DNA from 2 places in the Cobetia sp. 10Alg 146 genome. Region 2 is predicted to be linked to the other one. Evidence: predicted binding sites of a transcription regulator. Region 2 holds the regulator's gene; the other holds the start of a gene.

Region 1 (3,411 bases), on a different contig from region 2:
TGAAGCGATAGCCGCGCAGATAGATACGCTCGAGCGCCTGATGGGCGGCGGCGAGTATCTCGCGGCTGTCGCTGGTCGGTTCGGGGAGTTCGATGATGGTGCTGGGCGAGTATTGCGGGAGATCCGGGCGGTGGCGGTTGCTCTTGAGGAAGACCAGCACGGCACGTGTCTGGCTGCCCTGATGGCGCAGCTTCTCGGCGCCGCGCTGGGCGTGCTGGCGAATGGCATCCTTGAGCTCATTCATGTCATCGGTCATGCGGCCGAAGGAGCGTGAGGTCATGATGCGCTGACGGGCATCATCGGGGTCGTTCATCTCGAAGCAGGGCGTGCCTTGCAACTCGCGCACGGTGCGCTCCAGCACGACGGAATAGCGCTGACCGATGGCGCGCGGGTCCGCACAGCGCAGGTCCCAGGCGGTATGCAGCCCTTGCAGTGCCAGCCGTTCGACCAGGCGATGGCCCACGCCCCAGACATCGCCCAGCGGTGTGTCTTCCAGCAGGCGCTGGGTGCCGACTTCGGCAGGTTCCAGCACGCAGACGCCGCCGAATTCCGGCCGCTTCTTGGCGGTACGGTTGGCCAGCTTGGCCAGGGTACGAGTGGGGGCCACGCCGACACATACCGGGATGCCGGTGAACTTGCGCACATTGCGGTGCAGGGTACGACTCAGCGCCAGCATCGCGTTGCGGTCAAAGCCATCGAAGCGCACGAACATCTCGTCGATGGAGTAGGGTTCGACCCCCGCGCTGTATTCCTCCAGCACGTCGCGCACGCGCGCCGACATGTCGCCATACAGCTCATAGTTCGAGGAGAGCAGGTGGATGCGCCCCTCGCGTACCAGGGATTGCAGCTGGAAGGCCGGGGTACCCATCTCGATGCCCAGCGCCTTGAGTTCCTGAGAGCGCGCGATCACGCAGCCGTCATTGTTGGACATCACCCCCACGGGGCGGCCTTCCAGGCGCGGATCAAAGACTCGCTCACAGCTGGCGTAGAAGTTGTTGCAGTCGACCAGCCCGATCATCGGCGCGCTCATACCGCGTATTCGTGGATGACGGAGCGCACCACCCCCCAGACCTGACACTCGAGATCGACGATGGCCACCGGCGGATACAGGGCATTGCCGGAGCACAGATACGGCCGCTGGCCGATCAGTTCGTAGCGCTTGACCACCACCTCGCCCTCGACCAGCGCCACCACGATATGTCCGGGGCGGGCGTCGATGGAGCGATCCACGACCAGGGTGTCATTCTCGTAGATGCCGAAGCCTTCCATGCTGTCACCTGCCACCGTCATGAAGAAGGTCGCTGCCGGACGCTTGATCAGCCGCTCGTTGAGATCCAATGTCCGGCCAGCGTAATCCTCGGCCGGTGACGGAAAGCCGGAAATTCCCGCACGCCCCGTGATGTGGGGGTATGGCAGCTCACATGGCGCAGGAGCGGGATGAGGGCGAGCCAACGTCTCGTGAGTGGCAAGGGGGGCAGATGCGGTCATGGAAAGCTCTCCTGTCATGGCTGTATTTATATACAGTATCCGTGGCAGGCAAGCGTTAGGCAACCGCTAATATGCAAAGCCGCCTCAAGTGAAAGTGGCCGCTGCGAAGCCCGGATGGCGAGGGTGTTATGCTCGGCATCGGCGAATGCCATCGGGCGCAAGGTCCGGTGTCTACGTGAGAGGCGGATTCACTGTGGAGAGCCATGAACGAACTGACCCAACGACTGCGCACCTTCCTCAAGGTGGCGGAGCATCAGAGCTTCAATGCGGCTGCGCGTGAGCTGGAGATCGCCAGTTCCACGGCGACGCGTCACGTCAATCATCTGGAGCGACAGCTGGGCGAGCCGTTGCTGGTGCGCACCACGCGCCATGTGCGGCTTTCGCCTGCCGGTGAGCGAGCCGTGATCCGTTTCCGAGCCATCCTGGGCGAGGTGGCTCAATTGACGGATGAGCTCGAGACGCTGAGTGAGCGAGTCGCGGGGCCGCTGCGCATCTCGGTGCCGTGGCGATATTCGCGCCTCTATCTTGCGCCGCTGGTGAGTGAATTCATGCAGTGCTACCCCGAGGTGGCGCTGGATATCGTCAGCAGTGATCAGCGCGTGGATCTGATCGAGGAGCAGTTCGATGTCGCCATCCGCATCGGCCATCTGGAAGACTCGAGTCTGATCGCACGGCACATCAGTGACCAGCGTTTCGTGCTGGCCGCGGCGCCGTCCTATCTCAGTGCCCAGCCGCCCATTCGTCAGCCTGAGGACCTGGAGCGGCACCGCCTGCTGACCTTCAGCTATACCACCGCCAATCATCACTGGCGGCTGGTGCAGGGTGAGCGGGAGCACCGCATCTCGGCGCGAGCACGCGCGTTGCGCACCAACAACGCCGACATTCTGACCCAGGCAGCCCTCGAGGGAGCTGGTGTCGTGGTGCAACCGCTCTGGGCCATCCGTGAAGAACTGGACCAGGGACGCCTCGTGGCGGTGCTGGAGGACCATCAGGTCACGTCGTCGGATTTCGACACTGGCATCCATGTCGTCTTCGCACGCGAGAATCAGCACAACCCGCGCGTGCGTGCCTGGGTCGACTTCCTGCTCGCCCGCCGCGAGCGGCTGGCCGGTCGCTAGCAGGTTCTCGGCAGGTGGTCATCAATAGAGAATATCGCTGCGGATGATGTACTTGGCACCATCGCGGATCGGCTCGCCTGCGTGCACGCAGTGCTGCGGGTGCGAGCCATGCGGGAAGCACAGCACGCCACCCTTGGGCGTTGCGACCGAGACTGTCTGGATGTCGTCCTGTGACTGGGCAGGCCTTTCGGGGTCGCGACGGCTGACCAGAAACTCGGTGCGCCCGCCGGTATAGCCATCGCTCAGGAAGATGAGGAAGGTGTACTGGCTCATCAGGCCCGGATAGGCGTCCTGGACGATCTCGCCATTGATGACGCGACTACCCGGCCAGGCACCATCGGTATGCGGCTTGAAGAAGTCGCCGGCCTCGTAGCGATAGACACGAAAGCGCGCATTGATGCCTTTTGCGCCTTCGCCCTGGATCTGCTCGGTCACCAGTGGCGCCGAGCGCGCCCAGATGACCTGATCGATGGCGTCACTGACGACCCAATTGACGTTGTGGTTGTGGCGTACCGAACGCGGCAGGGAGACGGGCGCATCCTCCTCGAAGCCCATTGCCTCCAGGGCGGCGACGAAGTTGTCGGCCTCGGCAGGCGTCAGCACATTGAGCAGCTGGAAGGCGCCCGGGACACCCTCGACCTCCTGACGGACCACCTCTGGTGTCGCCTCGGTCTCGAAGAGGTCAGACACGTCACCGTTGTCCGTCCAGATGGGCAGGGGCGTGGGAGAGAAGCCGCGCTCGTGACTGACGGCGTAGAAGGACAGGCTCATGGCAAGACTCCTGAATGGCATGATCACGAATGTT
Region 2 (3,411 bases):
AAGTCGAGCAGGGTCAGTTCCGCATCAAGGGCTACGATGGGCCGGTCATCGAGTGCGACAAGTGCGGTGCCGACATGCAGCTCAAGACCGGGCGTTTCGGCAAGTACTTCGGCTGCACCAACGAGGATTGCAAGAACACCCGCAAGCTGCTCAAGTCCGGTGAAGTGGCACCGCCGAAGATGGACCCGATCCCCATGCCGGAACTTGCCTGCGTGAAGGTCGAGGATCACTACGTGCTGCGTGATGGCGCCAGTGGCCTGTTCCTTGCCGCCAGTCAGTTCCCCAAGAATCGCGAGACGCGTCCGCCGCTGGTCAGCGAGCTCAAGGCGCATGCCGACGAGCTCCCGGAGAAGTATCACTTCATCCTCAAGGCGCCGGAGAAAGACCCCGATGGCCGCCCGACGCAGATTCGTTTCTCGCGCAAGGCCAAGGAGCAGTTCGTGATGACGGACGAAGATGGCAAGGCGACGGGGTGGAAGGCGACCTTCGACAACGGCCGTTGGGTCGTCGAGGACAAGCGCAAGGGAGCCAAGAGCTGATGAGCCAGCGTGGCCGCACCAATCAACTGCTGTATCAGGCCGAGTTGCTGCTGGAGCAGGCGGCCGTCGCGACGCGTGATGAGCATGCCGTCGCACGGCGCATGGCCGGTGAGGAAGGGGCGCTGGCGTTGATGGAGCTGGCATTGGCCTCGTTGATCGAGGAGTGCGCCGCGTCGGCACGCTGGCCTGAGGGCAGCTGGCGCGAGCGGCTGGCCACACCGCCGACTCCCGTGGCGGAAATCGAGCAGTTGCGAAGCCTGCAGGCGCAGCCGGACAGTTGGTTGAGCCAGCTGGTGGCCGATATCACGCGTCTGCATGAAGAGGGCGGTGCTGCCCGGCGTGAGGAAGGCCAGGCGCGTGGCGATGGTCTCATCATCGCCGCGGCGGCCAATGCGCCTCTGGCAGAGCGTCTCGCCACGGCAGTCAGCGCCATGAAGGCGTTGCTGTCACACCTTCGCGAGTCGAATGTGGAGTGGTAGCGTCGCGCCTTGCCTGACCCGAAGGCGCTGGCATGTCACGCACCTGTCATTCAGGTGACGCCCTGGCATGACGGGTGCTAGACTGGCGGCATTGTGGCAAGCCCTGCATTCTCCGGTACGACCATGGCTCTGGCTGTGGTCGTACTTTTTTCTGCATTGTCGCCAGTGACTGCAAGTCGCAGGGCCTGCCCGCCGTCAAGCTGACGATCACAACGACGCCGGTATCCTCAGGATGCCGTGCAGGAGGAATGACGTGTCCGATCCCGCCGTACTTGAAATCGTGCAAATGGAAGATGGGGAAGTGATCCTGCGTGCCGCCGAGAGTGAAGGTGAGCCACTTCTGAGTATCCGCATCTCCGATGAAGCTGCCGATCTGCTGCGTGACAATCGCTTCGAGGTCGCGCGTGAGATGATCGACCACGCCATCACCCGCACCCGCCTGTGGGATGGCGAGGATGATGAAGACGAGCAGTCGGAAGGCATGGTGCACTGAGCACTTCCCGCATGTCTGCCTGCCACGAAAAAACCCGCCAATCGGCGGGTTTTTTCGTGGATGCCCTGATGGCGACAATCGTCATCTGCGCGTCAGCGCTGTGAGGACAGACTGCCTGCGAGCCTTGAGATCAGTGCAGGCCGCCATCGCGGATCACGCCCACGCCGAGGCCCTCGATTTCCAGGCTGTCCGTGCGCAGATCCACCTTGATGGGAGCGAAGTCCTCGTTCTCGGCTTCCAGCCATACGTAATGGCCATCGCGACGGAAACGCTTCACCGTCACTTCATCCCCCAGACGCGCCACCACGATCTGTCCGTCACGCACGCTGCTCGTGCGGTGCACGGCCAGCAGGTCACCTTCCAGAATGCCGACATCCTTCATCGAGACCCCGCGCACGCGCAGCAGATAGTCGGCGGCAGGCGAGAAGTAGTCACTGGGCAGCGGGCAATGGCGATCGATATGCTGGCTGGCCAGGATAGGGCTGCCAGCGGCCACTTCCCCGATGACCGGCAGGCCCTGCTCGCTATCCTCTTCCGCCTCGGCCAGAGACGGCACGCGGATGCCCCGCGAGGTGCCCGGCACCATCTCGATGGCTCCCTTGCGCTTCAGGGCACGCAGATGCTCTTCCGCGGCATTCGGTGAGCGAAAGCCCAGTGCCTGGGCGATTTCGGCACGCGTTGGCGGATAGCCTGAGGACTTGATGGTCTTGATGATGAAATCGAAGACATCCTGCTGGCGCGGAGTAAGCGGCTGAGTCATGGGCATTGCCTTTGGCCTGGGCGGCATCTGAGCTGACGGCACGGGGTGTGCATCCATACAACTGTCATTGTATCCAGTCATGGCGGTCATGCAAGGCATCGTGGTTGCTTTGGCAGCAACGTTGCCGGCATCTTCGTCGACATCGACATGCTGACGCGAGACAGCGGGTGTCCGGGACGCCCCATGACCATCCCGTCCCCGAATGTCCCGCGTGAATGCGCGTCCTGCCGGTCTTGGCTGTCGAGTGTTTGAAACAACCAGCAATTGCCAGTCATGGCATGGACAGCTAGAATTACCTTGTTTCAAACGAATGTTCGTCGGGCGCATCCGGCTACCGGTACACAGGCCCTGTGTGTCCTGTGCTCGGGACACGGCTCGTGGCAGCCTCCGCCTCGGAGTCGCTGCCTGACACGCGGTGCGTGAAGACCGACATGTCGTTTGATTGACCTGCATGAGAAGAGTCGCCCCCCGGGCCACGGCCTTGCCGTTTCCCGGGGGGACAAGGACTCCCGTGCCCCCTCGTGACTGATCACCTGACAAGGCATCCGCCCATGGCCCAGACCGATACCGTTACCCGTATCCTCGATACCGCCGAGGTCCTGTTCGCCGAGCGAGGCTTCGCCGAAACCTCGCTGCGCAATATCACCAGCAAGGCCAAGGTCAACCTGGCGGCGGTCAATTATCACTTCGGCTCCAAGAAGTCATTGATCCAGGCAGTGTTCGCCCGCTATCTCGACCCCTTCAGCGAGCGTTTCCATGCGGCACTCGACAGTGTCGAGCAGCAGCATGCCGGTCGTCAGGTGCCGCTGGAAACGCTGCTGGAAGTGATGGCGCGCACGGTGCTGGAGGTGCCGGCCGAGCGCAACAGCCTGCGTACCTTCATGCGCCTGCTCGGGCTTGCCTATACCCAGGGGCAGGGTCACATGCGTCGCTACATCCGCGAGCATTACGGCACGGTCTTCAGCCGCTTCGCCGAGCTCCTGAAGCTTGCGACGCCGGACCTGCCAGACAACGAGCGCTTCTGGCGTCTGCACTTCATGCTCGGCAGCGTGATCTTCACCTTCTCGGGACTGGACGCACTGCGCGATATCGAAGAGGCCGAATACGGCCATCACACCAGTGTGCGCGAGCTGATCCAGC

What was found. The regulator LexA, encoded in region 2, represses DNA repair genes until DNA is damaged. The targets are predictions, from matches to a motif close to TACTGTNTANNTANACAGTA.
Region 1: the regulator LexA is predicted to act here: its motif matches at 1,507-1,526, upstream of umuD (translesion error-prone DNA polymerase V autoproteolytic subunit).

Annotation. Positions count from the first base shown of each region.
Region 1 is NZ_JARWKT010000001.1:534,033-537,443, reverse strand. Features, by position in the region: gene QD172_RS02300 (Y-family DNA polymerase) at 1-1,018, opposite strand, end outside; gene umuD (translesion error-prone DNA polymerase V autoproteolytic subunit) at 1,027-1,488, opposite strand; gene QD172_RS02290 (LysR family transcriptional regulator) at 1,692-2,606, shown strand; gene QD172_RS02285 (2OG-Fe(II) oxygenase) at 2,628-3,377, opposite strand.
Region 2 is NZ_JARWKT010000002.1:392,391-395,801, reverse strand. Features, by position in the region: gene topA (type I DNA topoisomerase) at 1-539, shown strand, start outside; gene QD172_RS04670 (DUF6586 family protein) at 539-1,018, shown strand; gene QD172_RS04665 (hypothetical protein) at 1,272-1,511, shown strand; gene lexA (transcriptional repressor LexA) at 1,642-2,271, opposite strand; gene QD172_RS04655 (TetR/AcrR family transcriptional regulator) at 2,823-3,411, shown strand, end outside.